2 linked regions of the Methylorubrum extorquens genome follow. The protein of the gene in region 2 binds, or shares a complex with, the protein of the main gene of each other region. Links are inferred from orthologs where the notes say so. Each region holds a gene or a part of one and is shown on either strand. Other genes may lie near its edges.

What was found.
Region 1: the proteins of J2W78_RS19390 (region 2) and dnaN are in contact, whole or in part, in a cryo-EM structure (PDB 8GIZ), measured with the Escherichia coli proteins. The link is inferred for Methylorubrum extorquens from one-to-one orthologs.

The regions. Positions count from the first base shown.
Region 1 is NZ_JALJXF010000001.1:780,610-792,652, forward strand. The notes cover bases 851-3,738. They hold dnaN (DNA polymerase III subunit beta), read right to left. Parts: upstream 2,912-3,738; coding sequence 1,790-2,911; downstream 851-1,789. Other genes in these bases: recF (DNA replication/repair protein RecF), read right to left, coding at 851-1,749; dnaA (chromosomal replication initiator protein DnaA), read right to left, coding at 3,227-3,738. In the rest of the region: J2W78_RS03805 (LysE family translocator), read right to left, coding at 1-584; more of recF, read right to left, coding at 592-850; more of dnaA, read right to left, coding at 3,739-4,732; rpsT (30S ribosomal protein S20), read right to left, coding at 5,547-5,813; J2W78_RS03835 (PAS domain-containing protein), read left to right, coding at 7,042-9,354; J2W78_RS03840 (Crp/Fnr family transcriptional regulator), read right to left, coding at 9,387-10,244; J2W78_RS03845 (sensor histidine kinase), read left to right, coding at 10,599-12,043. UniProt on the Escherichia coli protein: Confers DNA tethering and processivity to DNA polymerases and other proteins. Acts as a clamp, forming a ring around DNA (a reaction catalyzed by the clamp-loading complex) which diffuses in an ATP-independent manner freely and bidirectionally along dsDNA.
Region 2 is NZ_JALJXF010000001.1:4,147,260-4,159,274, reverse strand. The notes cover bases 3,658-6,517. They hold J2W78_RS19390 (DNA polymerase III subunit gamma/tau), read right to left. Parts: upstream 6,098-6,517; coding sequence 4,217-6,097; downstream 3,658-4,216. Other genes in these bases: J2W78_RS19380 (DUF5991 domain-containing protein), read left to right, coding at 6,365-6,517; J2W78_RS19395 (YbaB/EbfC family nucleoid-associated protein), read right to left, coding at 3,804-4,127. Also shown: J2W78_RS19405 (polysaccharide biosynthesis/export family protein), read right to left, coding at 1-527; J2W78_RS19400 (GumC family protein), read left to right, coding at 749-3,151; more of J2W78_RS19380, read left to right, coding at 6,518-6,868; J2W78_RS19375 (PepSY domain-containing protein), read right to left, coding at 6,902-7,162; J2W78_RS19370 (YifB family Mg chelatase-like AAA ATPase), read left to right, coding at 7,313-8,851; J2W78_RS19365 (FIST N-terminal domain-containing protein), read left to right, coding at 8,964-10,142; J2W78_RS19360 (ATP-binding response regulator), read left to right, coding at 10,153-11,517; J2W78_RS19355 (hypothetical protein), read right to left, coding at 11,540-11,857. UniProt on the Escherichia coli protein: Part of the beta sliding clamp loading complex, which hydrolyzes ATP to load the beta clamp onto primed DNA to form the DNA replication pre-initiation complex.

The sequences.
Region 1 (12,043 bases), 3.4 Mb from region 2 along the record:
CCCGCCATCACCGTGCCGGCGCCGCGATTGACTGCCCGTCTTGCGCTGGCCGAAACGAAGAGGCGCCGAACCCGGAGCGCGGCAACCGCGTAGGCGGTGAGCGTCGCACTGAGAACGGCCACGATGGTCGCGGCAATCTCGATCATTCCAAGTGGCGTCAGATGCTCCAGATCGATGACGGTCGGGAGCAGCGCGAGGAAGAACAAGACGACCTTCGGGTTGCCGAGCGTCAACGCCAAGCCACCGAGGAAGAGCCGCGGCCCGTTCTCGCCCCGCACGGGCTCACCCGAGATCGTTTCGACCGGCGCAGTCCACGCGCGCCACGCAAGGTAGGCGAGATAGGCCGCGCCGAGATACCGAATGCCAATGAAGAGGGCAGCAAAGCTCTGAGCGAGCAGGGCGAAGCCGGTCGCTGCGATCGAGAACCAAAGCAAGTCGCCGACGAGGAATCCCGCGATGAAGGCTGGAACGCCGCGGGTTCCACGCGCCAGCACACGGGCGACGAGAGCGAACACGCCCGGCCCGGGTGAGGCGACCGCAACCGCGCAAACGGCAGCAAAGAGCGCGAGGCTTGACAGCGGCATTGGCTCTTCAACCAGCTTGCGACGCCACGATGCGCCCGTCCGCAATGTTGACCATGTCGGCACGGCCTTGCAACTCGGCGAACAAGGCCGGATCGGCGCCCGTCATCCAGACCTGCCCCTCCAGCGCTTCGAGCGCATCGAACAGCCCGCCGCGGCGGCGCGGATCGAGATGGGCGGCGACCTCGTCGAGGAGGATGAGGGGTGCGAGCCCGCTCATTGCCCGCACGAGGCGGGCATGAGCGAGAACGAGGCCGATCAGCAGCGCCTTCTGCTCGCCGGTCGAGGCGGTGGCGGCGGGTACGTCCTTGGGACCGTGGCGCACGACAAGGTCGGTGGTCTGCGGCCCGATCAGGGTGCGGCCCGCCGCGCGGTCGCGGTGGCGGCCCTGCATCAATGCGCGGCGGAAGCGATCCTCCGCCTCCAAAGCCGGCCAAACCGCGACGAGGTCGTCGAGGTCGCCCTCCAACCGCAGCGAGGCCCAAGGGAAGGGCGCGGCATCGTCCCGCGTCTCGGCGATCAGCCGATCGAGGCGTTCCACCGTCTCGCGCCGGGCGAGCGCCACGGCAACGCCGAGTTCGGCCACTTCGCGCTCGACCGCATCGAGCCAGCGGCCGTCATCCGGCCGCTCGTCGAGAAGGCGGTTGCGCGAGCGCAGGGCTCGCTCCATCGCCGAAACGCGAGCGCCGTGGCCGGCATCGACGGCAAGCACCAGCCGGTCGAGAAAACGGCGCCGGTCGCCGGCCGAACCGCGAAACAGCCCGTCGAAATCCGGCGTCAGCCAGACGATCCGCAGGAACTCCGAGAACGCCACGGGGGAGGAGGCGGGCGCGCCGTCGATCCGGCAGACTCGCGTGCCGCGCCCGTCATAGCCCGGCGGCTCGTAGCCGGAGCCCAGCCGATGCTCGGCTTCCGACGCTTCGAGCGTCGCCGACACGGCGAATCCCCCCGGCCCGCAGACCCGCGCCATCGTCGCCAGATCGGCCCGGCGCAGTCCGCGGCCGGGACAAAACAGCGAGACGGCCTCCAAGATGTTAGTCTTGCCCGCCCCGTTCTCGCCGACCAGAGCCACAAAGCGGCGGGTGGTGGCAAGATCGAGATCGACGTGATTGCGGAAATCGCGGGCGATCAGGCGGGTGAGGCGGGGGCCTCCCGGCAGCATGTCCATCGAAGCGATATATCCGATCCGGCCGCAGCCGGAAGCGGACTCACACGCGCATCGGCATCAACACATAAAGCGCCGGGGCGCCATCCCGATCCTGGATCAGCGTCGGTGAGCCCGGATCGGCGAGCTTGAACAGGGCGGTGTCGCCCTGGAGCTGAGCGGTGATGTCGAGCAAGTAGCGGGCATTGAAGCCGATATCGAGGGCGGCAGACTCGTAATCGACATCAAGCTCCTCGGTCGCCGAGCCGGCATCCGGGTTGGTCACGGACAGGGCGAGGCGTCCCTCGCTCACGGCGAGCTTCACGGCACGGCCACGCTCGGACGAGATGGTCGAAACGCGGTCCACCGCCTTGGCGAAGGCGTCACGCTCCACCGTCAGGCGCTTGTCGTTGCCGGTGGGAATCACCCGCTGATAGTCGGGGAAGGTGCCGTCGATCAGCTTCGAGATCAGGGTCACGCCGCCGGCAAAAGTCAGGCGAATCTTGGCCGGGGACAGCTCGACCTGCACGCTGTCGCCGCTATCGTCCACGAGCTTCTGGATTTCGGCGACGGCCTTGCGCGGGACGATGATGCCCGGCATCCCGCGGCTGCCCTCGGGAGCCTCGGTCTCGACGCGAGCGAGCCGGTGCCCATCGGTTGCCACCGCGCGCAGCTTCAGGGCGCCCTCGACCTCAAGGGTGTGGAAGTAGATGCCGTTGAGGTAGTAGCGCGTCTCCTCGGTGGAGATCGCGAACTGCGTCTTCTCGATGAGCTGCTTCAGCTCGGCCGCGGGAATGACGAACGAATGCGGAAGCTCGCCCGCGGCGAGATCGGGGAAGTCGCCCTCCGGCAGGGCGCCCAGCGCAAAGCGTGAGCGTCCGGAACGGATCGTCATCTGCCCCGTCTCACCGGAGGTCTCCAGCGAGACCTGCGCGCCCTCGGGCAGCTTGCGAACGATATCGTAGATGACGTGGGCCGGCACCGTGGTGGCGCCGGCATCGAGCACGTCGGCGGCGACGGTCTCCGTCACCTCGATATCGAGGTCGGTCGCCTTGAGCTGAAGGCCGTTCTCGCCGGTGCGCAGCAAGACGTTGGAGAGAATCGGAATCGTGTTGCGCCGCTCCACCACCCGGTGGACGTGGCCGAGCGATTTCAGGAGGGCTGCGCGCTCGACTGTGACTCTCATCGGAAAACCCGTCGTCTCTTGAACAATCGACCCGCCCGCCGTCGATCAGGCCGGATGAGAATGCAGCTCACCAAACGCCCGTTCGGCCATCGCGACCGGAGAATGGGCCGGCGACCGGACGTTTCGCGAGGCACTCCGAAGCGGAACAGGGCCGGCAGCTTGGCGAAGCGCCCCCGCGAAGGCAAGGGCGGCCTTCGCGCTGTCCCGCCCCTCGATGGCGCGCGGCGCGGGAGGACGGCCCGGACCGGACCGGACCGGATCCGCAGGAATGACGAAACGCCACAAAGGCGAGACCGGGACGCGCCCGGCCCCGTCTCAGTCTTGGAGCATACGCTTCAGCAGCTCGACCTCGTCGCCGAGCACCGCATCCTCACCGATCTGCTTCTCGATCTTGCGCACCGCGTGCAGCACGGTGGTGTGGTCGCGCCCGCCGAAGCGGCGACCGATCTCGGGCAGGGAGCGCAGGGTCAGCACCTTCGACAGATACATCGCGATCTGGCGCGGTTTCACCACGGCGGCGGTCCGACGCTCGGACAGGATGTCGGAACGCGACACGTTGTAGCGCGAGGCCACCAGCTTCTGGATGTCCTCGATTTTCACCCGCTTGGGTTCGCGGTTCTTCACGAGGTCGCGGATCGCGGTCTCGGCGGTCTCGACCGTGACCGGCGCGCCGGTGAGGGTCGCGTGGGCGAGGAGCCGGTTCACCGCACCTTCGAGGTCGCGGCCATTGGCCGTGATCGCCCGGGCGACATAAGCCGACACGGCCGGCGAGACCTCGAAGTTCGGGTGGCTCTGACGTACGGCGTCGAGCCGGGCGGAGAGGATCGAGGCGCGAAGCCCCTCGTCGAGCCCGCCGATTTCGACGACGAGGCCACCAGCGAGACGCGAGCGCACGCGCTCGTCGAGCGCTTCCAGCTCCGTTGGAGGCCGGTCGGAGGCGACCACCACCTGACGCCCCGAATCGATCAGTGCGTTGAGGGTGTGACCGAACTCCGTCTGGATCGACTTACCCTGGATGAACTGCACGTCATCGAGGATGAGCAGATCGATCGCCCGCAGGCGCTCCTTGAAGGCCAGGGCATTCTGCGTCTTCAGGGCGTTGACGAAGCCGTACATGAAGCGGTCGGCGGTGAGGTAGATCACCCGGCGTCCGGCCTCGCGGGCGGCGTGGCCGGCCGCGTGGAGCAGGTGCGTCTTGCCGAGGCCGACGCCGGCATGAACGTAAAGCGGGTTATAGAGCGCGCCGTCGCTGTCGCTGCGGGCGATCCGCTCGGCAGCAGCATGGGCCAGCGCATTGGAGCGGCCCACGACGAAGTTCGCAAACGAGAGCCGCGCATCGAGCGGCGCGCCGTTGAGATCGACCCCGGCCGAATCACCGCGGGACGAGGTGATCTCGGTCTCGATCATCGGTCCGGGTCCCTGGAGGGCCGCGGGCGTCGCGATCGCGTGGAGACGGGTCAGCGGTCCGCTCGTCGGGTTCGATTTCGCCTGCACGCCGGCACTCGGCCGAACCGGGGCGGAGGGACCGCGCACGCCGACCTCGATGCGGCTGACGCCATCGGCCTCGGCGCGGAAGGTCGTCAGCACTCGGTCGATGTAATGCGATTCGATCCAGCTCTTGAGGAACCGAGTCGGAACAGTGAGGCGGGCGACCCCACCCTCCACATTCTCCAGTTCGAGGCGGGCGAACCAGCTCGCGAAGACATCCTCGCCAAGCTCCGCCCGCAGCCGCCGCTTCACCCGTGTCCAGGCGGCGGGAAGATCAACGCTTCCTCTGCCGTTTCCGCCATCGCCGTCCGACATGCTGCCGTCGAGGTGCATCACCGTGTCTCCTCGCATCCTCAGCCGGCGGACCGGAGGGGACGCGTACGCATACGCCACACGAGAGGAGGCGCCGCCCGATCCGGGCGGCACCGAGAGTGGCCGCGGCGCTGTCAAGAGCTGCGTCGCGGCCCATCGCTAAAGATGGCTGTGTATCAACAATCCTCTATCGTTCTCCTAACAGCGGGACGATCGGGGAAAACATCTTCGTGGCCACCGAGTCGTCAGGTAGGGACCGAAGAGTCGAAGGCCTGCCCGCAACTTGGGGACGACTCTGGGGGTGTAGGTGCTGATCTTGTCGAGCTGCTCGCCCGGCAAGGTTTTGTTAAGCTACACGGGCAGCGCGTCTGTGCGCAATGAAAAGCACTTTGCGCATGGTTAACGAAATCTTCAGAGCGCCCTCAATGAGCAGCTGCAAGCGTCGATTCGGGATAACCCGGCGCGAACTGTGGAGAAGCATCATGGGCCGGTGCACAACCGTGGCCGATCGAGCCTCGGCTTGGAGCCTGCTCGGGGGCACGGCGAAGCCCGCCGGCTTCGCGTCTCTCACCGAACGCAGGCCGCGCCGTCGTGCCGAGGGGAAGACGGCCGATCATCGGAAGCTTTTCGAGCACGTCCAGCGGCAGCACACTCGGGGAGGGGCAATGCCGCCTCTCCGTCACGCCTGTCACGGGCCATGGCCTGCTTTAGGACTCACGTGGCCTTGCAGGCATGAAAAAAGCCCGGCCAGTGTGGCCGGGCTGAATGCAGCATCATATCGAGCGAGCTCCCGGCAAGCCTTCCGTTCGGAAGGCCGGGAGCCGTCGCAATCCGATCAGGCAGCGATGGCCTTCACGCGGGCGGCCAAGCGGGAGACCTTCCGCGAAGCGTTGTTCTTATGAACGATGCCGTTCTGGGCAGCGCGCATGATCTCCGGCTCGGCGGCGCGGAGGGCCGTGAGGGCTTGGCCCTGATCGCCGGTGGCAATCGCCTCCTCGACCTTACGGACAAAGGTACGCATCCGCGAGCGGCGCGAGCGGTTGATCGCCGTACGCTTGGCGATCTTGCGGGTCATCTTCTTGGCCGACACGGTGTTGGCCATGGGGCATCCTCGTCTGGTCGTGGCGGCAAGAACCCGGCCCGGGGCATCCGGTGTCGGTCAACGCAGCCTGATGATAAGCAAAGGCGAAAAGACCGGTCGCAATGCTGCGGCCGGACGTGGTGGGTGCTCTATAGCGACACACCCATGGTCCGTCAACAAATCGTCATGCCATCGCTCAATCTTGCGGCTCACGCATTTTGTGCGACGGAACAGCGTTGCCAAGCGAAATTCGATCGGCTAATGCCCCTCCAGTCCGGCGGCGGCACCGCCCCCCGGCACCGCGCTGCGGTAGCTCAGTGGTAGAGCACCTCATTGGTAATGAGGAGGTCGAGAGTTCAATCCTCTCTCGCAGCACCATTCTTCTCAATGACTTAGCTGTCCCTTTGTGGAGTGCTCTGAGGTTCGTACGAACCTGAGCCCCAAATCCTGAACCCGTGGACAGGTTTACGAATAGAACCACCTTGGCAGCTTGTAGGATCCGCAGCTTTTGCCTCGGCCTGCAAATGCCTCCCGACCGGCTCGAGTACGAAACGGCTTAGCCTACCGACGATGGATGGGCATACGTCATTGCCCGCAGAATCGCAGACGTAGCGTGACGACTTTACTCAGCTGGCACGTTCGAAACGTGGCCCCGCGCGGGTCGACGATATGACTGGTTAGACATTCCAATGACGCCGACCGCTAATCGGGGGCGTCGATTGACTGTCCCTATCGCGACAGGGCTACCGCTTTCCCTCTGCCACCTGGGCGCGGCCTCACCACTATCTGCCGCGCGTTTACTCTCGCACGCAGCGTCCTTCCGGGCTGTCCCCTCGTTCGACTCCGTCCAAATCCCGCTTGTCACATCAGCACTCTCAGTCGGCACCATTTCCATGCTGATGCGTTTTCATGCAAGTACACCAGCGCGTGGATTGCGCTAGTTCAATTCGCGACGGAACTCTCTGACATCCGGGAAGCAACCCAATTACTTTGAATTTTAGCCTATGCCAAATATTTCATCACATCTCTTTACATGATGATTTTTTCGTGAAATTTCAGCAGAATGATATCTCGATATGCTTTTCATTTTTCGCTTCTCTGCCGTTCGTCAGTCGCGATGTGAGGTCAGAAATCTATTTCGAGCCGGACCTGTTGGGATCGCGGCCGAAGTATCCGTCGGCCGCCCATATTCGCGTATGCCTCGTTCGACGTCGCATATCAGGACGGGATCGCAGCCGGAGTCCGCCGCATGAACGCCTCCGCGACATGTCTGGCCGCTAACCCGGACCGATGGCCCGATATCACCGCAGCGAAGCACCTCGCGGCGATACCGACGATGCTCGAAATCATCCGTCGCTCCACCGGCCTCGGCTTTGCGGCTGTGGCGCGGGTGACGGACGAGACGTGGCTGGCTTGCTGGGTCAGAGGTGATGCCGGTTTCGGCCTACAGGCGGACGCCGTGCTTCCCGCGGATTCAATGCTCTGCCGGGAGGTGCGGCGGCATCGCCGACCGGTCGTCATCGACGATGTCAGCTCGGATACGGCGATGCATGACCTCTCGAATTCTAGAGATCGCGGCTTTCGCAGCTACATCTCCTTTCCGATCACGATGCCGGATGGAGAGATCTTCGGGACACTCTGTGCGATCGGAGCGGAGCCGGCGCATTTGGATCGCCCGGAGATCACGGGATTGTTCCAGCAATTCTCCGAACTCATCGGGCTTCTACTCGACGCGCAGCGGAAGCCGCCCATCGTCCGCTCTCGGCCTGAGGAGACGGGAGTCGCATCGTGGCAGCGAACCGAGCCGTTGGTCGCTCTGATTGAGCTTCTTCCGTTTGGCGCCGGGCTGTTCGGGTCGGACGGTCAGGCCCTCGTCGCAAACTCCATCCTACAGCCCCTTCTGACACAGGGTCGCGTGCCCGGTGCCGACGCGGACCCGCACTGGACCGCCTATGCAGCGGATGGCACCCTCCTCGATCCGCGCGATCATCCGTTCGCGCGGGCCTTGCGTGGTGAAAGCGTCCCGGTCACGCGCTTCCATTACCGCGGCGATGACGGGATCGGGCGCTGGGCACGGATCAGTGGGGTGCCTCTGCAGGGTCCGACCAACAACGCACGCTCCTGGAGCGGCACGGAGCCGGCCGTACTCCTCCTCGTCGAGGAAGAGCGCGAAACGGGGGAGGTTTGGAGACGGAGCGAAGCCCGTCTTCGGGCCGCCATCGATCTGGGTGGCCTATCGTCCTATCGTTGGAACCCCGCGACGGGGGCACTGCAATCCGACGCGCGTCTCAAGGCCATGTGGGGGCTGACACCCGACACGCCGCTCGATCAATCCGTCTGGCTGTCGGCGATCCATCCCGACGATCGCACGGGGGTTGAGGCGGCGCTCGCCCGATGCATCGATCTGGCAGGCGATGGCACCTACCACGTCGAGTATCGGGTGATCGGACTCGGGGACGGCGTCGAGCGCTGGGTCTCGACGCGCGGACGAGCCGAGTTCGAAGACGGCCGACCCGCCGGCTTCATCGGTGTCGCGGTTGAGATCACCGGGCGCAAGCGAGAGGAGGCCGCCCACCGCGCGGGCGAAGCGCGCTTCCGGCGATTTGCCGAACATTCGACCAACGTCTTGTGGCTCGCGGATTTGGAGAGCCGCCATCTGACTTACCTCAATCATGCCCTTCGACGCGTTTGGGGCGTCGCGCCGGAGCGGCTGCCGTCCCTCGAACGCTGGCTTGAAACGATCCATCCGGACGACCGCGACAGCGTGAGCCATACGCTCGAACGGGTGGAGGAGGGTGAGGTGGTCGTCCAAGAATACCGCATCCTGCGCCCGTCGGACGGCGCCGTCAGGCGGATCCGCGATACGTTCTTCCCGATCACCGGAGAGGATGGCCGCGTTCACCAACTCGGCGGCATCGCCGAAGATGTGACGGGGCGCACCGGCGCACGGATCTACCTTGTGGACGAGGATGCGCCCGCGCGACGAGCGCTGCTCAGGCTGCTGCGGCTGGCCGGCTACGAGGTACAGACCTTCGCGAAGGCCGCGGGGCTGGCAGAGGTCGCAAGCTCCCTGCAGCCGGGTTGCGTCATTCTCGACATCGAGACCGCTGGACCGGAGAGCCTCGCGGTGGCGAAAGCGCTCAAGGCCGGGCAGCTCGCCCTGCCCGTACTCGTCATCGGACGCAGCCACGGCGATGTCGGCTTCGGCGTGCGCGCCATGAAGGCCGGTGCCGTCGATTACCTCGAAAAACCGTGCGAGCCGGCGGTACTGCTCACCGCCGTCTCGGCCGCTTTGGCCGAACAGCGCACCGACACCGAGCGCAGCCATGCCCACGACGACGCCAAGCTTCGCATCGCGACTCTTTCACCCCGAGAACGGCAGGTGCTGGAGGGGTTGCTGGCAGGGGGCACGAACAAGTCGATCGGCCGAGTCCTCGGCCTCAGTCCGCGCACCGTCGAGATCCACCGAGCCCGCGTCATGGAAGCGCTCGGGGCGCGTACCCTGCCGGAAGCGGTGCTGACGGCGGCCAGGGCCGGGGTGCAACCAACCGCCACCCTCTGAGGGACGAGAGGCGGCGGCTTCGGGAATGGTCGTCAGGCGATGAGTTCGTCGATGGCCGAGGGCCGCAGCGGGACAGCGGCAAGCTCCAGATAGGATGCATCATACTCGGCCAGCACCCTGAGCCCCTCGGGCTTCAAGATCGTGAGCCTGCGGCCGGAAAGCTCGATCAAGCCGTCGCGACGCAGCTTCTGGAGAACGCGATTGACGTGAACGCACGACATGCCGAGCGTGTCGGCGAGATCGGCCTGCGTGATGGGGAAGCTGTACTGGTTACCGGGGGCGAGACCGGCAGTCCGCAGACGCAGCAGCATTTCACACAGGAAGTGCGCCAGCCGCTCGGGACCGGACCGGGAGCCGAGATTGGTAATCCATTCGCGCAAGGTCGCCGATTCGGTCAGCCGAACCATCTGCAGCGCGCGGGCGATCCGCGGACGTCGCCGGATGATGCTCTCGTAATCGGCACGCGGAATGAAGGCGAGCTGGCAGGCGGTCAGGGTTCCGATCGCGCAGTCGAGCGGCAGGCGAAAGTCGAGATCAGGCTCGAAGAGGTCCCCCGGCAGGAGGTAGGCCGTGATCTGTCGCCGCCCATTGGTCAGGAACTTGTAGCGGCAGGCGAAGCCGTCGAGCACCAGGATGGCGCTTTCCGGGACGTCGGACTGGTGCAAAAGCGGGGTCTGCGCCGTGTAGCGACGACCGTTTGCAGACCATTCTTCGAGGTCCAGGAGGTCACGGTGGGTCAGATCCACATAGGTCGCGAGCTTTCGCGCCAAGGAATCACGTGGCGGCGGCTCCGTTCGCCCGCTCTGAACCAGTTCGAATGCTTGCGACGCGACGGTCTCAACGTCGCCGAGAGATTCTCGACCGAATCGGGATACAGGCGGCGGCGTCATGAGGCAATTCGATCGCTTCTGCCGCATCTGCTTCGGGTACTCAGCCATACAGGATCGCATTTCTTGCGACATTCCGTGCCTGAGCGCATCTGTTTCGTACCTAAGGTAGTTACCGAAGCAAGCGGGTAGCGCCCCTTTTCCGACCTAAAACGCTCTCGTGAGTTTGTACGATAAAGAACGGGGGTACGATCTCAGTGGTGGGCCGCGATAGCATCAAACGCGTCCGCAATGTAACTTAAGCGGGTCTCGGGCAGCCGTGCCGCGCCCGGCTCGCATCGTCGCGGTTCGTGAAGCGGATCCGACGGTGCCCGTGGCGCAAGCACTTATCGACAGCCTCCGAGATTCTGCCTGACGATGGTTTCCACCGGCTACAATCCGGCTCTCGTGGCGCTGTCCCTCGCCATTGCCGTACTCGCCTCCTACACCGCGCTCGATCTCGGCGGACGCGTGCGCGCCGCCGCATCCGGGCTGGGCTGGGCTTGGCTTCTGGGTGCGGCCTTGGCGATGGGGGGCGGCATCTGGTCGATGCATTTCGTCGGGATGCTGGCCTTCGAAATGGGGCAGCCCGCAGCCTACGACCTCGGCCACACGCTCCTGTCCCTTCTCATCGCCATCGGGGTGACCGGCGCGGCTTTGGCCTGGGTCGGCCGTCGGCGGGCCGGCCGCAGGGACGTCCTCGTTGCCGGTCCCGTCATGGGGATCGGCGTGGCGGCGATGCACTATACCGGGATGGCCGCGATGCGGATGCCCGGCCAGCTCGCCTACAGCGTGCCGGTTGTCGCGCTCTCGGTGGGGATCGCCATCACCGCGGCGACCGTCGCTCTGTGGCTGACCTTTCGACCCACGAACGTCTGGCAGCGCTTCGCCGCCGCCCTGACCATGGGCGTTGCAGTGGCCGGTATGCACTACACCGGCATGGCAGCCGCGACGATCACCGCCGAGGACGCCGGCGCTCATTCCGCTCATTTCGCAGCGACGAGCGTGGATCAGCAGAATCTCGCCCTCTACGTGGCCGGGGCGACCTTCGTGATCCTGTTCCTCGCGATGCTCGCTTCCGCTTTCGATCAGCAGCGGATCCAGGGTGAATTGCGGGCAAGCGAAGAGCGTTTCCGGGCCGCCGTACAAGCCGTGCGCGGCGTGCTGTGGACCAACGATCCGGAGGGCCGGATGATGGGCGAACAGCCCGGCTGGGCCGCCCTGACAGGGCAAACCCGCGACGAGTATGAGGGCTTCGGCTGGGCCGACGCCGTGCATCCGGAGGATAGGCAGGCAAGCGTCGAGGCTTGGAACGCGACCGTCGCCACCCGCAGCACCTTCCTGCACGAGCATCGGGTGCGTGCTCGGGACGGCTTGTGGCGGCATTTCTCGATCCGCGCGGTCCCCGTGCTCGAGCCGCACGGTGCCATCCGCGAATGGGTCGGCGTCCACACCGACATCACCGAGCAGCGTGAGGCCGAGGCCGAGTTGCGAGAATCGAATGAAGAGATTCAGCGCTACGCCTACATCGTCAGCCACGATCTGCGCGCGCCGCTCGTCAACGTGATGGGATTCACGAGCGAGCTGGAGGCGGTGCGCCAGGAATTGCGCACGGTGCTGCGCGACCATCCGCAGGGCGGGCGGATCGATGACGACATCACCGAGGCGCTGGGCTTCATCCAGGCGGCGATCGTCAAGATGGAGCGGTTGATCGCCGCCATCCTGAAACTCTCACGAGAGGGCCGGCGCCGGTTCAGCCCGGAGCCGCTCGCGATGACGGCCGTCATCCGCGGGATCGCCGACGCCCAGCGCCACCAGGCCGG
Region 2 (12,015 bases):
GACATTGGGACGATGCCGTTGATGAGCCCGCCCTGGCCCTCGCGGGTCAACACCGCGTAGTCGCGCGCCGCGCGGGGGCCGAAGCCTGCGGCGATCGCCACCGCCGTCTCGACGGTCATGCCGTTGACGTAAGGGTACTGCCCCGAGGTCGTCACCTCGCCGAGGATGTAGAAGGGCCGGTAGGCATCGACCTCGACCGTCACGTGCGGCTCGCGCACGAAGCCGGCCGCGAGCTTCGCTTCGATCAGCCGGGCGGCCTGCGCCGTCGTCTGCCCGCCCACCTGAACCACGCCGATCAGCGGCATCGCGATCCGCCCACCGCCATCGACCGCGTAGATGTTGGACAGGTTGTCCTGCCCGAACACGATGACGCGAAGCTTGTCGCCTGCCGCCAGCGAGTAGCGCGTGCCGATGGAGCCGGTGCCGGTGGCATCGAGATCGACCGTCCGGAAATCCGGACGCAGACAGCCGCCGAGCGCGAGGACGGACGGAAGGGCCAAGAGGAATGCGCGCCGCTGCATCGCCATCGCCGTTGTGAAGAACCTCAGCGTTACTTAACGGCGTATGGTTAACGAATGCTGATCCAGCCGCGATGCCGGGCGGAAACATGTCCGGCCTCCGGCGCGGCGTCTCGAATGTCGATGAGGGCCGGCCGCAGCTCTTAACGAGAAGTCAACCTTAACGACCTCTATTGGTCGAAGGTGGATCGATCGCCCCGATCCGCGTCCCGCCTTCGTAAAGACTGCCCATGCCGCGCCTCAGGCTGTCGACCGATCCGTCTCTTCCGCCGCCCGGCGGGCCCGGTGGGCCCGGCGATGGATTGGCGGTTGCGCAGATTGGCGGCGTCCTGCGCCGCTCCTGGGCCTGGATTGCCGTGCCGACGCTGGTCGCCGCGCTCGGGGCGGGCGTCTTCGTGCAGGTGGTGACCCCGCGCTACACCGGAGAAGCCAAGGTTCTGCTGGAAAGCCGCGATCCCGCTTTCGCCCGTACCGCCGCCGAGCGGACGGACCAGATCCAGCCGATCGACGAGCAGGCCGTCGCCAGCCAAGTGCAGGTGGCGATGTCGCGCGACATCGCCCGTGAAGCGATTCGCAGCCTGAAGCTCGTCGGAAACCCCGAATTCGATCCGGAAGCCGAGAGCAGCTCGGCGATCCGGCGCACGCTGATGATGCTGGGCCTCGTCTCGGCGCCGATGGAGCGTCCTTCCGAGGATCGCATTCTCGAAAGCTATCTCGACCACCTGCTGGTCTATCCGGTCGGAAAGTCACGCATCCTCGCCGTCGAGTTCCGCTCGCGCGATCCCGAACTCGCCGCGCGCGGCGCCAACACCGTGGCGGACCTCTACCTCGCCTCGCTGGAAGCCGCCTCCGTCGATACCGCCCGTTACGCCTCGACCTGGCTCGGCAACAACATCGCCAACCTGCGCGCCCGCGTGGCCGAAGCGGAGGCGAAGGTCGAGGCGTTCCGCGCCAAGCACGGCCTGATCGGCACGGGCAGCAGCGCGGCGGCTCAGCCGCTCTCGTCCCAGCAGCTCTCCGAATTGTCGAGCCAGCTCTCGCAGGCGCGCACGATCCAGGCGGACCTGACCGCCCGCGCCAAGCTCCTCAAGGACATGATCAAGGAGGGCCGCGCCTTCGAGATCCCCGATGTCGCCAACAACGAGCTGATTCGGCGCACGGTCGAGAGCCGCATGGCGATGCGTGCGCAACTCGCCCTCGAATCGCGCACGCTGCTGCCGGCCCACCCGCGCATCAAGGAGCTGACGGCCCAGGTCCAAGATCTCGAGAATCAGATCAAGGCCGCAGCCGAGCGAGTGGTGCGCACCCTCGAAAACGACGCCAAGATCGCGGGCGCCCGGGTCGAGTCCTTGCGCGCGGCGGTCGACGGCCAGCAGGACGTGGTCGCCAAGGGCAACACCAGCGAGGTGGAGCTGCGTGCTCTCGAGCGCGAGGCGAAATCCCAGCGCGAGCAGCTCGAATCCTATCTCGCCCGCTACCGCGAGGCGGCCGCGCGCGACGCCGAGAATGCCAGCCCGGCCAATGCCCGCGTGGTGTCCCGTGCGATCGTGCCCGATCTGCCCTCCTTCCCGAAGAAGCTGCCGATCGTCGCCTTCGCTACGATGCTCGCCTTCCTGCTCGCGAGCGCGGGCGTCATCGGCCGCCATCTCCTCGTCACGCCGTCCGAGCCGGGCGGAGACCGTACCGGGGATGAGGGGGAGCCCCTCGTTCAAGACGCACGGACCGATCGTCCGCGCGACTTCTACCCGGAGCCGGAGCCGCCCGCGTCGCGCCGTCCTGCCTATGAGCCGGTCTATGGCGGGGCCTATCCGGCCTCTGCGGCGGAACGCTTCGCGCCGGCCCTCGCCTTTGCCAATTCCCTGAGGGCGACCGCGACGGTGCATCACCCGGTCTTCGCCAGCACGGCGCCGATCGGAGCCGAGGCGGCTGCGCCAGGGGATGCGGCAAGAGCGAGCAAGGAAGGGCTCGGCGTCCCCACGAAATCCTCCGCCTCCTATGCCGATCTCGATGGTCTGATCGCCCGGCTGGAGAACGGAACCGGCAAGCCGCACGGCAAGGGGCAGTTGACCGGGCCATCCAAGGGGGGCTGCGTGCTCGTGGTCGAAACCCCGCGTGCCGACGGCACGCCCGGTCTCGCCTCCAATCTCGCCCGGGTGCTCGGTCCGCGCCGCCAGACGCTACTGGTCGATGTGAACGGCGCGGTCTCCGGACCGTCCGAGCCGGGCCTGACCGATCTGGTGGCCGGTGCGGCCGATTTCCTCGACGTGATCCAGCCGGTGCGGGGTTCGCGTCTCCACGCGGTGAAGCGCGGCGCAGCGCCTCTCGACGTGCTGTCGGAGGAGCCGCAAGGCCTCGCCATCGGGCTCAACGCCCTGTCGCAGAGTTACGATTGGGTGCTCTGCCGCCTCGATGCGCGGAATGCCGAGGACGGCGCCGAACTCATTCCGGCGGTCGGCCCCTGCATGGACTCGATCGTGATCGCCTCGGATGCGGCGTCCGACGACCCGGTTCTGGTCTCACTCTATCGTCTCGCCAAGGAAACCGGCGTGGGCCGGGTGGTGGTCGCCCGCCACGGCGAGGATGCGGAACGCACTCCGAGCCTGGAAGCGACGCCTCTGCGGCTTTCGGCCTGACGCGCCGGCAGACCTCCGAAGCGGCAAGGCGCCGCTTCAGCAACCCGTTCCCTGCTCTTCTTCCGTTGCGGTCATCGCGGCGGCAACAAGCAGGGCCGAGAGGTTGGGGTGCCAACAATGGCCGCGAGGGCAACGCACGCGGCGGTCAGGGAAACCGGGAACAGGATCCGCACGGTATCTCCCCGAATCAGGGCGGTGGTTCCGCCGGCCCAGATCGGAGGGACCGGCGGAACCGCCGAGCCTCGCTAAGGGGGGGCCGCGTTCGACCCGGCCCACTCACCTTGCCGCTCCGATGAAATTGCTGCCTTAACAAAATTTGGAGTTGTGCCGCCGCGTTCGGGGAACGTTCAGCTGTCGGACTCAAGGCACCCTGGATGCGCCATGGCCCAGCGATGCCAAGCCCTTGATACGTCACTCTGATTTCGCGAGCGGCTCCCGCGCGAGGGCGTCGGGTCTCACCCTCGCTGACGTATGTGGCAAGTCGCCTCACTCGTCCGGCCGACACCTTTCCGGCCGACGGGATAGCCCGCGCCGATCCTGCCGAACCAAAGCTAGCGCATCGCCCTGGATATCGGATCCAGGACGATGCGCTAGCTTTTGTTTTTGCATCGTCTTTTTCCGAAAGCCGGCAACCACCTTTCGGGACGATGTTCTAGAATGGCAGCTTCATGCCGGGCGGGAGCGGCAGGCCCTTGGTCAGCTCCGCCATCTTCTCCTGCGCCGTCGCCTCGGCCTTGCCGCGGGCGTCGTTGCAGGCGGCGACGATCAGGTCTTCCAGGATTTCGCGTTCGTCGGCGACCATCAGGCTTGGATCGATGGAAACACCGAGCACCTGACCCTTGGCCGTCATCCGCACCGTCACGGCGCCGCCGCCGGACGCGCCCGACACCTCGACCGCTTCGAGTTCGGACTGAACCGAGGCCATCTTCTCCTGCATGGCCTGGGCCTGCTTCATGATGCCCATGAGGTCGCGCATGGTGGGTTCGCTCCGGTTCCGGTCGAGAAAGGGTCAGCTCCCCGCACTTAGGCGCGGGAGCCCGGCCTTGCCAGGGTAAGGCGGGCGCCTCAGGCGTCGTCGTCCGTCTCTTCGGGCGGAGGGGCTGCCGGCCCGGTGCCCGCCGCCGCGGCGTCGGCGCCATCGGTCTCCGGCGCCTTGTCCCGCACATCGACGATCTGCGCGCCGGGGAAGCGCGACAGAACCTCCCGCACCAGCGGGTGCGCGGCGGCGTTCTGGTGGCGGGTTTCCTCGGCCGCCCGCGAATTCTCCGCAAGCGTCGGCGCGCCGGGCTCCTTGGAGAGCGCCACCAGCCAGCGCCGCCCGGTCCAGGCATCGAGAGCGCGGGCGAGATCGGTCGGAAGGCTCTGCCGGCCACCGGGGGCAAGGCGGAACTCGATCCGCCCCTCCTCGAAGCGCACGAGATGCACGTCGCGCTCCAGGGCCACCTTCAGGGCGATGTCGCGGGCCGCCTCGGCCTGGGCGACCACGTCCTCGAAGCGTCCGAGCCGCGGACCGGCGGGGGCCACCGGAGCCGGGCGCGATGCGGGTTGCGGTGCCGCGGCGGTGACGGGGGAGGGAACCGCGGCCAAGGTCGGCCGAGGCGCGGGTTGCGGGGCGGGGGGCGCCATCTGCAGCGCGGCCGAGCCGTGCGAGGCCATGGCGGAACCGCCGTCGCGCCCGGAACTCGGGCGAGCGGCGCCATTGCCCTCGGACGAGGCGATGTCGGCGCGAAGCTGGCGCAGGGCCTCGTCGGGCGTCGGCAGATCGGCGGCGTAGGCGAGCCGCACGATCGCCATCTCGGCCGCCGCCAGCGGGCGGGGGGCGGCCTGCACCTCGGGCAGCGCCTTGAGTAGGATCTGCCACGCCCGCGACAGGGCCCGCACCGGCAGGCGCCCGGCGAACGCGACGCCGCGCACGCGCTCCGCCTCGCTCAAGGTCGGGTCGGCCTCCGCCCCCGGCACCAGCTTGAGGCGGGTGACGAGATGGGTGAAGCCGGCCAGATCCGAGAGCACCACCGCCGGGTCGGCGCCCGCATCGTACTGGGCGCGGATCTCGGCGAAGGCGGCCGGCACGTCGCCGCGCATCACGGCCTCGAACAGATCGACGATGCGTGAGCGGTCGGCAAGGCCGAGCATGTCGCGGACGCCCGCGGCCGAGACCGCGCCCGCCCCGTGGGCGATCGCTTGATCGAGCAGGGAAAGCGCATCGCGCACCGAGCCTTCGGCGGCGCGGGTGACAGCGGCCAGCGCCTCGTCCTCGGCCTCCACGCCTTCCGCGGCGCATATCTTCTTCAGGTGGGCGGAGAGCACGTCGGCCTCGACCCGGCGCAGGTCGAAGCGCTGGCAGCGCGACAGGATCGTCACCGGAACCTTGCGGATTTCGGTGGTCGCGAACACGAACTTGGCGTGGGGCGGCGGCTCCTCCAGCGTCTTCAGGAAGGCGTTGAACGCCTTCTCCGAGAGCATGTGGACCTCGTCGACGATGTAGACCTTGTAGCGGGCCGAGACCGGGGAATAGCGGATGCCATCGATGATGCCGCGCACGTCGTCGATGCCGGTATGCGAGGCGGCGTCCATCTCCAGCACGTCCATGTGCCGGGATTCCATGATCGCCTGGCAGTGCTGGCCGAGTTCCGGCATCGACACGGTGGGGCCGGTATCCGGCTGCCCGGTGCGGAGGTAGTTGAGGCCGCGGGCGAGGATGCGGGCGGTGGTCGTCTTGCCGACGCCGCGCACGCCGGTCAGCATCCAGGCCTGCGGGATGCGGTTGGCCGCGAACGCGTTGGCCAGCGTGCGCACCATGGCGCCCTGGCCAATCAGGTCATCGAAGGTCTGGGGGCGGTACTTGCGCGCGAGCACCCGGTAGGGCGTCGTGGCCGGCACGGGCGCAGCGGCGGGCATGCCGGGCAGGCCCGGCTCGTCGGTGAGCGTGCCGTGCGTCTCGTCCATGCCGCCGTTCGAATTTTCGGAAAGTGGCCGGGCCGTCCCGCTCAGGCGGACGGCGAGGGTGGGAGGCTGGACAAAGACCCGCTCGGTCTCGTTAGGGCTGCTTCCTTCCGGACCTGACCCGGTTGGCGAGTGAAACGTCCCTCGCCAACCTCCCGCGCCGTATATGACGGCCCGCGCGGCGGGATGCAAGCGGGTTGCAGGCGGGTTGCCTCGCCCGATCCGCGCGGCCATGCTTCCGGTAAGCAGGGGCCGATGCAGGGAGAGGTTATGCGGACGACCACGATTCCGGTGCGCTTCACCGTACTCGCTCTGCTCGCGGGCCTGTCCGCGCCCGCCGGCGCGCAGGATCGGGCCGGAGAGCCGGCACAGGAGGGCGCGCCGAAGGATTGGCAGGGTCGCTACCGCTACGAGCACGTCGCCGGTCGCACGGCCGGCGGCACGGGCATCGTCGTCAATTACGACCTCGTGATGCTGCCCCCCGATGTCCGCAACGGATGCGTTCTGACCGTACGGGGCTTCCAATCCGACGAGGCGCTCCGCTGCCGCACCCGTCGGGACGGGCAGGATCTCGTAGTGGCGTTCGATCGCTACGGCGATGGCGGAACGGTCAACAAGTACGGGGTTGCAGTCTACAAGCCGGGCCAGCCCCTGTTCACTTTAGCCAAGGTTGCTCGCGCCAAGGATGCGGCGCTGACCACACGCTGGCAGGGCCTCATGCCGGATGGGCAGGGCGTGGCCGAGAGCGGTGCTACCTTCAAGAAGATGCGGTAGTCCCGGAGAGGCGACCTCTCCGGGAGCGGGTGCCTACTCCGCCTTGCGCTTCACGATTTCCAAGGTCTTCGGGTCGAGCTTCAGGTCGAACTGCTTGCCGTTGGCGTCGATGGCGTCATCCACCTCGATCATGCCGTCGTCGAGTTCGATCTCCTTCCACTTGGTGAAACCCTCCTTCTTCAGGATGTCCTCGACCTTGGCCTGCTGATCGGGCGGCAGCTTCTCGTCGGCGAGCGCCGGACCACTGAGAAGCGCGAGGCCGAGGGCGAAGGCGGCGAGGGGGCGGAAGGACATGAGACGCTCCAAATTAATAAGAGACGCCGGGCGAACGGTCGATCGTCCCGGTTGTTCCTGCCCGATCTCCAGACGACCCCGCTCGTGATTGCCAGCGCGCGTAGTGCCGCCTAGGCTGCAACCTCCGGGTTCGGAGCTTGCCGCAACACCATGGTCACGCGCGTCGCCACCGTCGCCTTCGAGGGGATCGAGGCGCGTGCCGTCGATGTGCAGGTGCAGATCGCAGCCGGCGCCGTCGCCTTCACCATCGTCGGCCTGCCCGACAAGGCGGTGGCGGAATCCCGCGAGCGGGTGCGCTCGGCGCTGATCGCCTCGGGGCTGGCGCTTCCGGCCAAGCGCATCACGGTCAACCTCGCCCCGGCCGACCTGCCCAAGGAGGGCTCGCATTACGATCTGCCGATCGCGCTCGCGGTGATGGGTGCCATCGGCGCCCTGCCGGCGGACGCGCTCGGCGGCTATTGCGTGCTCGGCGAACTGGCGCTCGACGGTTCGATCACCGCAGTGGCCGGCGTGCTGCCCGCGGCGATGGCGGCGAATGGCCGTGGGCTCGGCCTGATCTGCCCGGCCGCGACCGGGCCCGAGGCGGCCTGGGCGGCCGGCGACATGGATGTACTGGCGCCGCGTTCGCTGATCCAGCTCGCCAACCATTTCAAGGGCAGTCAGGTGATGGCCCGGCCGCAGCCCGCGGTGGCAGCACCCGTCGGGCCGATGTCGGACCTGCGCGACATCAAGGGCCAGGAGGGCGCCAAGCGTGCCCTGGAGATCGCCGCGGCCGGCGGCCACAACCTGCTGATGAACGGCCCGCCCGGAGCCGGCAAGTCGATGCTCGCCGCGCGCCTTCCCTCGATCCTGCCGCCGCTCGGTCCGCGCGAGCTGCTCGAAGTCTCGATGATCCAGTCGGTCGCGGGCGAGCTGAAGGGCGGCGCCCTCTCGAACCGGCGCCCGTTCCGCCAGCCGCACCATTCCGCCTCCATGGCGGCTTTGGTCGGCGGCGGGATGAATGCGCGGCCCGGCGAGGCCTCGCTCGCCCATGGCGGCGTGCTGTTCCTCGACGAGCTCCCCGAGTTCACGCCCCAGGTGCTCGATTCCTTGCGCCAGCCGATGGAGACGGGCGAAATCATGATCGCCCGCGCCAACCATCGGACCACGTATCCGGCGCGGTTCCAGCTCGTGGCGGCGATGAACCCGTGCCGCTGCGGCATGGCGCTGGAACCCGGCTATGCCTGCCGCCGGGGGCCGAACGAGCGCTGCGTCGCTCAGTACGGCGCCCGCATCTCCGGGCCGCTGCTCGACCGGATCGATCTGCGGATCGAGGTCGCGGCGGTCACCGCCGCCGACCTGATTCTGCCGCCGCCCGCGGAGGGCTCGGCCGAGGCCGCCGCACGGGTCGCTGCGGCCCGCCTGCTCCAGAGCGCGCGATACACTGCCCTCGGCCTGCCGGCTGCGACGACCAACGCCACTTGCCCGGCGACCGTGATCGAATCCGCCGCCGCGCCCGATGCCGAGGGCGCTGCGCTGATCCGCCATGCGGCCGAGACCATGCGGCTGTCCGCCCGCGGCTTCCACCGCACCCTGCGGGTCGCCCGCACGCTGGCCGACCTCGACGGCGAGGCGCAGGTGCGGCGGCTGCATCTGGCCGAGGCGCTGTCCTACCGGGCGCGGGGCGAGCGGCCGGCGGCGGCGGCCTGATCGGCTCACGGGTCCGGCCATTGCCACGCCCTGTCACGGCGGACATAGTCGTGCACAATATGTCAGGGGCGGCCGGCTTGCCGGAACAGACTCCGTGCAAGGGAGCGAGGCGGTGGCACACGGCACGCAGATGCGCAGGCATCTGTGCGGAATCCAGACGGCCTGGACGGATGCGGGCGAGGCACTGGACGCGGTCGCGGCCGTCGCGGAGGCCCTCGACCGGGCGGCTGTCGGCCATCTGATCGTCTTCTTCTCGCCGGCCTACGAGGCGGAAGCCCTGACGGCCGCGCTCGCGGCGCAGTTTCCCGGCGTCGGGCTCACGGGTTGCTCCACCTCCGGCGGGATCAGCCCGGCGGGCTCGATCGACCGCGGCCTCGTCGCCATCGCCTTTCCCCGCCAGGGCTTCCGCATCGTCTCGGGCCTGCTCACCGACATCGCCCGGCTCGACGTGGAGGGGGCGGCCTCGACCGTGCGGGCCTTGCGCCGGACCCTCGACGGGGGGCGGTTGGACGGCGGCAGCGGCCACCGCTTCGCCCTCTCGCTGATCGATTCCCTCGCCAACGCGGAGGAGACGGTGGTCTCGGCGGTGGCCTGGGCGCTCGACGGCATCCCGCTGATCGGCGGCTCGGCCGGCGACGACCTCGCCTTCCGCAGCACGGTGCTGATCCACGAGGGCCGGCTCTGCCGCGACGCGGCGGTGATCCTGCTGGTCGAGACCGATTTCCCGATCCGCATCTTCAAGAGCGACAATTTCGAGCCGACGAACCGCAAGTTCGTGGTCACCGCCGCCCGCGAGGACGAGCGGCGCGTCACCGAACTCAACGCCGAGCCCGCGGCGCGCGAATATGCCATGGCGGTGGGGCTCGACCCGGAAAACCTCTCGACCATGAGCTTTGCCGCCTACCCGCTCGCGGTGAAGATCGGCGGGGAGTATTACTGCCGCTCGATTAGCCGGGTGGAGCCGGACGGCTCGATGACCTTTTTCTGCGCCATCGGCGAGGGCGTGGTTCTGACGCTGGCGCAGCCCCGCGACATCGTCGAGGCGACGCAGGCCGAACTCGAAAGCCTCGACGCGTCGCTCGGCGGGCTCGATCTCGTGATCGGCTTCGACTGCGTGTTTCGCCGGCTCGACGCCGAGAGCCGGCAGGTGCGCCACCGGATCGCCGACCTCTACCGGCGCTACGGCGTGGTCGGCTTCGAGACCTATGGTGAGCAGTACCGCTCGATGCACCTGAACCAGACGTTCACGGGCATCGCCATCGGCCGGGCCGAACCGAAGCCCGCGACATGAAGACGGCCCGATGAACCGCCCGACCCTCTGGATGGAACCGGTCCCCGAAGCGCAGACCATCGAGTCCCTGACGCATCGCGTGGCCAAGCTCGAGCGCATCAACGCGGCGCTGATGGCCCATGTCGAACGCACCATGGACCAGCAGGGCGGTGCCTACTCGCTGTTCCAGACCGCGATCATGCTGGAGGGCCGCGTCCGCGCCCGAACGGAAGAACTGACCGCGCTGATGAACAGCCTGGAGCGCTCGAACGCGGCGATGCAGGCGGCCAAGGAAGAGGCCGAGACCGCCAACCGCTCGAAGACGCGCTTCCTGGCCGCCGCGAGCCACGATCTGCTCCAGCCCCTCAACGCCGCCCGCCTCTCGCTCTCGGCGCTGACCGACCTCGCGCCGGGGCCGGAAGCGCAGGGCATCGCCCGGCAGGTCGAGCGCGGCCTGGAGACGATCGAGGATCTGATCAAGGCGCTCATCGACATCTCGAAGCTCGATGCCGGCATCGTGCGCCCCGTGGTCAAGCCGGTGCGCCTCGCCGACCTCGTGGCCGGGATCGAGGCCAGCTTCCGGCCGTTTGCCGAGCGCAAGGAGCTGCGCCTCGTCACCCGCTGCGCCGACCTTGTGGTGGAGACGGACGGGATCCTGCTCCAGCGCATCCTCCAGAACCTCGTCTCCAACGCGATCCGCTACACCGAGAGCGGCGGCGTGCTGATCGCCGCGCGCCGACGGGACAGGCTCTGCCGGATCGACGTGGTCGATACCGGCTGCGGCATTCCCGAGACCGAGCGGGCGCTGGTCTTCGAGGAGTTCTTTCGTGGCGCGCGCGAGTGCGACGATGGCGGGATCGGTCTCGGGCTCGGCCTGTCGATCGTGCAGCGCATGGCCTCGACGCTGGATCACGCCATCGAACTGCATTCCCGCAGCGGCCACGGCACGCGGCTGAGCCTCACCCTGCCGCTGGCCACCCAGCGTCCGGACGCGCGGGTGACCCTCGCGCCGCTCGCCACGGCGCTGACAGGCGCACGGGTGCTGGCGATCGAGAACGACGCCTCGACGGCGGAGGCGCTGCAACGGCTCCTGCGCAACTGGGATGCCGAGGTGCAGGTGTTTCGCGATCTGGCCGGCGTCGTGGCCGCCCTCGGTGCCGGTCTGGCGCGGCCGGACGTGATGGTGATCGACTACCACCTCGACAACGGCGCCTGCGGCCTCGATGTGGTGGATTACCTGCGGCGCAACCGGGGCTGGGTGACGCCGGTGATCCTTACCACCGCCGATCACGGGGCCGACATCGCCGCCCGCGCCCAGGCCACGGGGGCCGAACTCGTCCACAAGCCGATCAAGCCGGCGCAGTTGCGCTCGCTGCTCGCCTACATGCTGGCGTGAGGCGCGGTGAGGATGGGCGGGATCAAAGCGCGCTGAAGCGCCGCTCGCCTATCAGCCGGTCGCGCGCGCGGGCGACGAGGGCGGGGCGGATGCGGGTGACGTCCTCGCCGTCGAGGAGCGGCGATCCGGCCAGCACGCCGAGATAGGCCTCTTCCCGATCCCGGCAGGTCGAGACCGCCTTGGTGGCGGCGAAGCTGCGGCTGGTGGTGCGGATCTGCTCCGCGAACGCTTCGTCGAGACAGGCCTGCCACGCCGCGTGGCGCGCGCCCTCCGCGGTTTCCGCCCGCGCGGGGAGGGCGGCGAAGAGGGCGAGAATGCTGGCGAGGAGGACGCGACGCATGGGACGAGCGGACCCTGGGACGGCGAACCTGAGGCGGTGACGGGGTTTTCCGGGGCGGAAAGCCTTCGCGGAAACCTCTCATCAACCTTGGCGGCCGAACCGTTAAAACCTGCTAACGCGCCGGGTCCGGGTCCGGTCCCGATTTGGGACCGGGAAAC